DNA from 2 places in the Kitasatospora sp. NPDC058032 genome. Region 1 is predicted to be linked to the other one. Evidence: riboswitches for the same ligand, from Rfam matches in the RefSeq annotation. Region 1 holds a riboswitch; the other holds the start of a gene.
The links. Region 1 has a riboswitch for magnesium ahead of ACFVUH_RS25535 (magnesium and cobalt transport protein CorA). Riboswitches for the same ligand answer to the same signal wherever they lie in the genome.
Positions count from the first base shown of each region.

Region 2: linked by a shared signal. The riboswitch ahead of ACFVUH_RS13585 (MgtC/SapB family protein) and the one ahead of ACFVUH_RS25535 (magnesium and cobalt transport protein CorA) in region 1 are both predicted to bind magnesium.

Region 1 covers NZ_JBHVRK010000017.1:91,090-94,289, forward strand. Annotated here, with positions in the region: gene ACFVUH_RS25530 (RimK family alpha-L-glutamate ligase) at 104-1,030, shown strand; M-box (ykoK) riboswitch at 1,222-1,396, shown strand; gene ACFVUH_RS25535 (magnesium and cobalt transport protein CorA) at 1,765-2,934, shown strand; gene ACFVUH_RS25540 (hypothetical protein) at 3,123-3,200, opposite strand, start outside.
Region 2 covers NZ_JBHVRK010000006.1:396,046-399,245, forward strand. Annotated here, with positions in the region: gene ACFVUH_RS13575 (ABC transporter permease) at 1-7, opposite strand, end outside; gene ACFVUH_RS13580 (hypothetical protein) at 4-270, opposite strand; gene ACFVUH_RS13585 (MgtC/SapB family protein) at 338-1,093, opposite strand; M-box (ykoK) riboswitch at 1,424-1,600, opposite strand; gene ACFVUH_RS13590 (trypsin-like serine peptidase) at 1,790-2,677, opposite strand; gene ACFVUH_RS13595 (alpha/beta hydrolase family protein) at 2,969-3,200, shown strand, end outside.

The DNA of each region.
Region 1 (3,200 bases):
GGCGCATCCCGATTTACCGGGGGACCGACATTCCGGAAAGTCCTTGCCCGGGCATGTCCGTGACATGTTCGATGTGCCCATGGGGCGTAGCGAGCTCGTTCTGATGACCGATCACAGCTCGACCGAAGGCAGCCGGGAGGCGTTGGCGGCCGCCGTTCGGCGGCTCACCGGACGGGCACCGGTGCTGCTCGACGCGCGGCACTTCATGACCGGCGGACCGGACGGGCCGGCCGGCGGCGGCCGGGTGCGCGGCACCGGCGACGGCGTCGCCCTGGAGGTTCCCGCCGAGGGCCTCGCGGTGACCGCCCGGTCGGTGATCCTCTACGAGATACCGCCGCACCGGCGCCCGGAGCTCGTCGACTGCCAGCGGATCCTGCGCGAGCACGGCGTCCGCTCGCTCGGCACCGCCGCCGACGGATGGCGGACGGCGAGCGACAAGCGGCTCACCGTCGAGAGCTTCGCCCGCGACGGCGTGCGCCAGATGCCCACCGTCACGCTCTCCCGGCCCACCGCCGCCGAGGCCGCCGAGGTGTTCGACCGGCTCGGCGGCGACGTCTGGGCCCGCCCGACCGTCGGTATGAGCGGGCAGGACGTCTTCCACGTCACCACCCACGCCCAGCTCGCCGAGGCGGCCGAGTGCTACGCGCAGGTCGGCAGCGACTGGCTGCTCGCCCGGGACGCCCGCAACTTCACCGCCGACGGCCGCCGCCACCAGTACCGGGTGACCGTGCTCGGCGGGCGGGCACTGCGCGCCGTCGAACACGTGCAGGACGACCCGGACGAGCCGTGCAACCTCGCCCGGGGCGCCGTCTCCACCCCGCTGCCGCTGGCGGAGCTGCCCGCCGGGCTGGCGGAGCTGGCGGTGGCGGCCACCGGGTCGGTCGGGCTGCCGTTCGCGGCCGTCGACCTCGCGGCGGAGAGCGGCGGCGTGGTCTTCGAGGTCAACGTCCACCCCGCGTTCGGCTCGCCCGGCGCGCTGGAGGCGGTCGCCGTGCCGTACGTGGCGGCCCACCTCGGGTCCTCCCACTGACCCCGGAGCCGCCCCCCGAAGCCGCTCCCGATCCGGCTCCGGCCCGACCCCCGGTCCACCCGAGGAACGTGACGCGGCGTCGGAGAACCGCGCGCAGCGGTGCCCGCCGCCGCTGCGCGCCCCTGCCGGGTCACCGCAGGACCCCCGGTCGAAGGACCCCTTTCGGGGGTACTAGACTCGGGGAGGTTGTGAAGGCACCTCGTTCGGTGAGGCGTCGCCATGGACACAGGCCACTGACCCCACGACGTCGAGAGACGCCCAGGGTCAGGACAGGTCTCCCCGGCCTAAGGGGTGACCCCAAGTGGCTGCACCCCGGAATCCCGGGGCGCTACGCCGTGGCGTGCCAAAGCTCTGACGAGATTCAGGGGTGCCCGCCCGTCGTCGCGGCGCCCGTGTGCGCCCGCTCGGCGGTGTGGAGCCTCCTGGTGGCCCGGTAACGGCGACCCCGCGCGGGCGCCCCGACGGCGAGGAGGTGAGAGCAGTGGAGTGCGGTAGTCCGGGTCGAAGTCGGCCCCGCCCCAGGACGTCCCCCACTCTTCCTGGCACCCGGCACCCCTCCTCCCGTACCGCTCCCGACCCCCGCCGCACCGCCCGCCGCTGACCCCGGCGCGGACGCGCGCGGCCCGGGCGCGGTGCGTGGTGGAGGACGGCCGGGCGCCTCCCGCCCGCCCCGCATCCCGCGACGTGCCACGTCCCCGGGTGCGGCGGCCCCCGAACCGCGGAGGTACCCCGTCATGTCCGACTGGCGTGTGCGCGCTGTGCGCGCGAGCAAGCGTCCCTTCACCCGTCCCGTCACCCCGGCCGGCGGCGCGCCCGCCCAGCCCGCCCCCGAGCACTCCATGGACCCGCGCCCGGACCAGCCGGTCGAGCACGTGAGCCTGGAGCGCTCCGTCGTCGACGCGGCCGTCTACCGCGACGGCCACCGGGTGCAGTCGGCCGCCAACCTGGCCGACGTCTACCGCGAACTGCCCGGCAAGCCCGGCACGATGGCCTGGATCGGGCTCTACCGCCCCGCCGAGGCCCAGCTGCTGGAGGCCGCCGAGCGGTTCAACCTGCACGAACTGGCCGTCGAGGACGCCATCGTCGCCCACCAGCGCCCCAAGCTGGAGCGCTACGGCGACACCCTCTTCGTGGTCCTGCGCGCCGCCCGCTACCTGGACGACGTGGAGGAGGTCGACTTCGGCGAGATCCACCTCTTCGTCGGCCCCGACTTCGTCCTCACCGTCCGCCACTCCCAGGCCCCCGACCTCTCCGCCGTCCGCCGCCGCGTGGAGGCCGACCCCGAACTGCTGGCCCTCGGCCCCGAGGCCGTCCTGTACGCCGTGCTCGACGCCGTCGTCGACGGCTACGCCCCGGTCATCGCCGGCCTCCAGCACGACATCGACGAGATCGAGACCGAGGTCTTCGGCGGCGACCCGCAGGTGTCCCGGCGCATCTACGAACTCTCCCGCGAGGTCATCGAGTTCCAGCGCGCCACCCGCCCGCTGCTGGAGATCATGAAGAGCCTGGAGGCCGGCTTCGGCAAGTACGGCACCGACGAGGAGCTCCAGCGCTACCTGCGCGACGTCGCCGACCACGCCACCTACGCCGCCGAGCGCGTCGACGGCTTCCGCCAGATGCTGCAGAACATCCTCACCGTCAACGCCACCCTGGTCTCCCAGCGGCAGAACGAGGAGATGAAGCAGCTCGCCGAGGCCGGCCACGCCCAGAACGACGAGATCAAGAAGATCTCCTCCTGGGCGGCCATCCTCTTCGCCCCGACCCTGATCGGCACCGTCTACGGCATGAACTTCGACGAGATGCCGGAACTCCACTGGGCCTTCGGCTATCCCTTCGCCATCGCGCTGATGGCCCTCGTCTGCACCAGCCTCTACTTGATCTTCAAGCGCCGCAACTGGCTGTAGACGGCGAGTCTGTCTCGCCGATCAACAGCACACCAGCAAACGACGTGCGCGGTCGACTCCAGTCCGTGGGGAGAGCGAACGGCGGCGGCTGGGTACCCGACGGGGCCATGAGTTGTCGGCCCCTGCTTGAGCAGCCATGGCATCGGGACCCGGACCGCAGAGGTCCGGGTCCCGATCGGGCAGTTCCACTACTCGGTGCTCTGCACCAGATCCCGGGCCTTGTCCGCCCATTCCCCCATGCAGCTGACGGCAGAGGTCATCTGCTT
Region 2 (3,200 bases), on a different contig from region 1:
ACGTCATGCCGAGAACCTCCGTGCGCTGAACTGCCGGTTGTCGCCCGCGGGAGCGGCGGGACTGGTCCGCGTGGTGCGGCTGCCGGTGCGGGCCAGGAGGAGGGCGAGGACGAGGCCGGTGACGGAGGAACCGAACAGGACGCCGCCGATCACGGATCGCAGGCCGGTGGGAGCGGTGCCCAGGGCGACGGCCTCGAGGGCCAGGACTGCCAGGACTCCGGTGATGGCGATGCCTCTGCCCGTCCGGCGGGGGCGTGCGACTACGGTCATGGGGACGGCCTCCTTCTGACGTCTGATCTGCTGTGGTTCGGGTGGTGCCGGTGGTGCGGTGCTGTCCTCAGGCGAGTGCGGACTGCTCGGTGCGGTCGTGCTCGTCCTCCAGGTGCCAGTGCAGGTCGCGCACGCCCGGTTCCAGCGAGAGCCGGGTGACGACCTGTTCGAGCGCCGGGGCGACCTGTCCGGTGATGGCGACGGTGGCGCGCAGGCTGGTGATCTCGCCGCTGTCGGTGCGGCGGGCCCGCAGGCCGGTGGGCGCGAGGCCGGAGGCGGCGAGGGCCTGCAGGAGCAGGGCGCGGATGTGGGTCTCGGACTTGCGGTCGCAGGCCAGGTGGATGGTGGCGCGGGTGGCGGAGTCGGGGTCGCTGCCGGACTGCGGGGCACGGTCGAGCAGCCGGCCGGCCGGGCGCAGGACCAGGTGGACGGCGAGCACGGTCAGGGTGCCGAGGGCGGCGAGCTCCAGCTTGCCGGAGCCGGCGAGCACCCCGACGGCGGCCGAACACCACAGCGTGGCGGCGGTGTTGAGACCGCGGACGCCGGCGCCGTCGCGCAGGATGACGCCACCGCCGAGGAAGCCGATGCCGGAGACGACGTAGGAGGCGACCCTGGTGGGGCTGCCGGGGTCGCCGACGGCCTCGCTGTAGAGGACGAACAGGGTGGCGCCGGCGGCGACCAGGGCGTTGGTGCGCAGGCCGGCCATCCGGGCCCGCCATTGGCGTTCGACGCCGATCAGCGCGCCGCAGGCGACGCCGGTGGCGAGGCGGAGGAGGAAGTCGACGGTCGGGACGATCATCGGTGTGGCGTTGGCGGCGGTCATGACGGGCCTCCCGGCCCCCGGAAGCGGGGGAGGTCAGGGGGCGCGCGGCAGCAGGTCCCCCCGAGGGCGGGCGCGCCGCGACGCGCCGCGACGGCCCGGGAGCCGATGAGGGCATGGCGGAGCCGAGGCGGCGGCGTGCGGTGCGGCGCCGGAATCGTGTGCGGGGAGAACGGTTACCGCGTGCCGGAGGTGAACGAGGGCAGGCGGGTGCAGGGGCGACTGTGGCCCGGACTACTGCAATCCATGTCTCTCGCCTCCTCCCGGCCGGACGCACCCTCACGGTGCGTGTCATCGACGCGGCAAGGAGTTCGCCGGCGCGCGACAGCGGCCGGCTCACCCCAACTCGTCAGAGCTTTGGCACTCCACGGCGTAATCCGGCCCACCGGCCGGAAGCCACTTGGGATCAACCCTTAACCCGGGAAGACCTGTCCTGAACCTGGGCGTCTCTCGACGTCGTCGGGTCAGTGGCCTGTGTCCGTGAAGACGCCTCACCGAACGAGGTGCCTCTTCAAACCTCGAAAAGCATAGACCCTCGCCCGCGCCGTACTTGCGTTCTTGGTAGAACCTTTGCCTTGGCGTGCGGGGAGGTGCCGGCCGCCGCCGTCGGGTTCGGCGGCGGAACGCGCCCGCGCCGCCGGGTCGGTGGGGCCCGGCGGCGGGGGTGGCACCGCGCGTGCGGTCGGTGCCGGGGGGCGATCAGGCGTGCTGCGCCCCGTTGAAGACGTTGTAGGCGTCGTCGCGGTAGTAGGAGTTCACCGCCCACCACTTGCCCTGCCAGCTGTAGCCCGTCACGAAGTCGCCGGTCTGCACGGCCGAACCGTCGGTCTGGTCGTAGTTCACGAAGAACGGTCCGCCGCTGGAACCTCCGCTCAGGCCGTTGCAGTTGTCGATCAGCGCGGTGGACGGCTGCTCGGGGCCGGCCACCGGCTGGCCGCCGCACCAGAGCATGTGCTCCTGGGCGGCCGGGGTCTTCCCGGGGATGCCGATGATGTGCGCGTAGTTGTTGATGGGCTGGTTGAAGCCGATGCCGGTGGCCCCGACGACGTCCGCGATGTGCCGGCCGTTGAGGGTGTTCAGCACGATGAAGGCGATGTCGCCCTGCGGGGCGGGAGCGTCCACCCAGCCGGCCGACCGCCAGGACCACCAGCCGTAGGGGGCGTTGCCCGCGTCGTAGCCGGGCGCGAACTTGAAGTCGCTGCCGCCCTCGACGCAGTGCCGGGCGGTGGCGATGACGTCGCGGTTGGCGCTGGAGACGACGTTGGCGGTGCACACTCCGCCGCCGGTGAGCAGGCGCCCGGTGGTGACCCAGACGCTGGCCTTGGCGAGCGAGGGCGCGCCGGACATCGGGGCGACGGCGGGTTCGGTCGCGTGGATCTTCAGTGGCCGGCCGTCGAGGGAGCTCCGCGTCTCGGGTGTCCAGGTGGTGGTGGCGGCGTTCGCCGGGTTGATCAGGACGTGGGTGCCGCCGCCGACCCGTTCGATCGGCCCGGCGCTCTTGGCCGGTGCGGCGGACGAGACCGGTGCGACCAGGCCGGCGGCTGCCACCGAGACCACGACTGCCGCGAGGAGACCGCGCATGCGCATGGGTGTCCCCTTCCTTCCTCTGCTGGGGGATGTGCTGTCCCGGCCAGTCTGGAAGCGGCATGTCCACGACGCGTCGACGCCGTGTCAACGGCCGCGTCGGCGTCCGCTGCCCCCCGGTGTTCACGTCAACCGTCTTTCGGCCAACCGTGCGAAAGGTCTGGTCGTGGGCACGACATCCCCCTAGAGTGACCGCGACCTTCCGCAAGTGTCCTTTTCTTCACGCCAGTTCACTGGCCCTCGAGATGTTCGGCGCAGCCTGTTCCCATCATCGAGCCGGAAAGGGCCGGGCCAGTGACACAGGCGTTCCAGTCCCCCGGCTTCGCCGCGCTGGCGGCCGGCCGCGCGGTCGAGACCCGGCTCGTCGACGACTGCTGGCAGGCGGTGGCCTGGGACCTGGGCACGGGGCGGCGCCGGGTGGTCACCGACCGGCCGGGGGGCGTCCACCTGAGCGAGATCGAGCCGGACGGCGGCGCCATCTGGTGGTTCGACGCCGATGCGGCGGGGGAGGGGCGGTGGCGCCGCG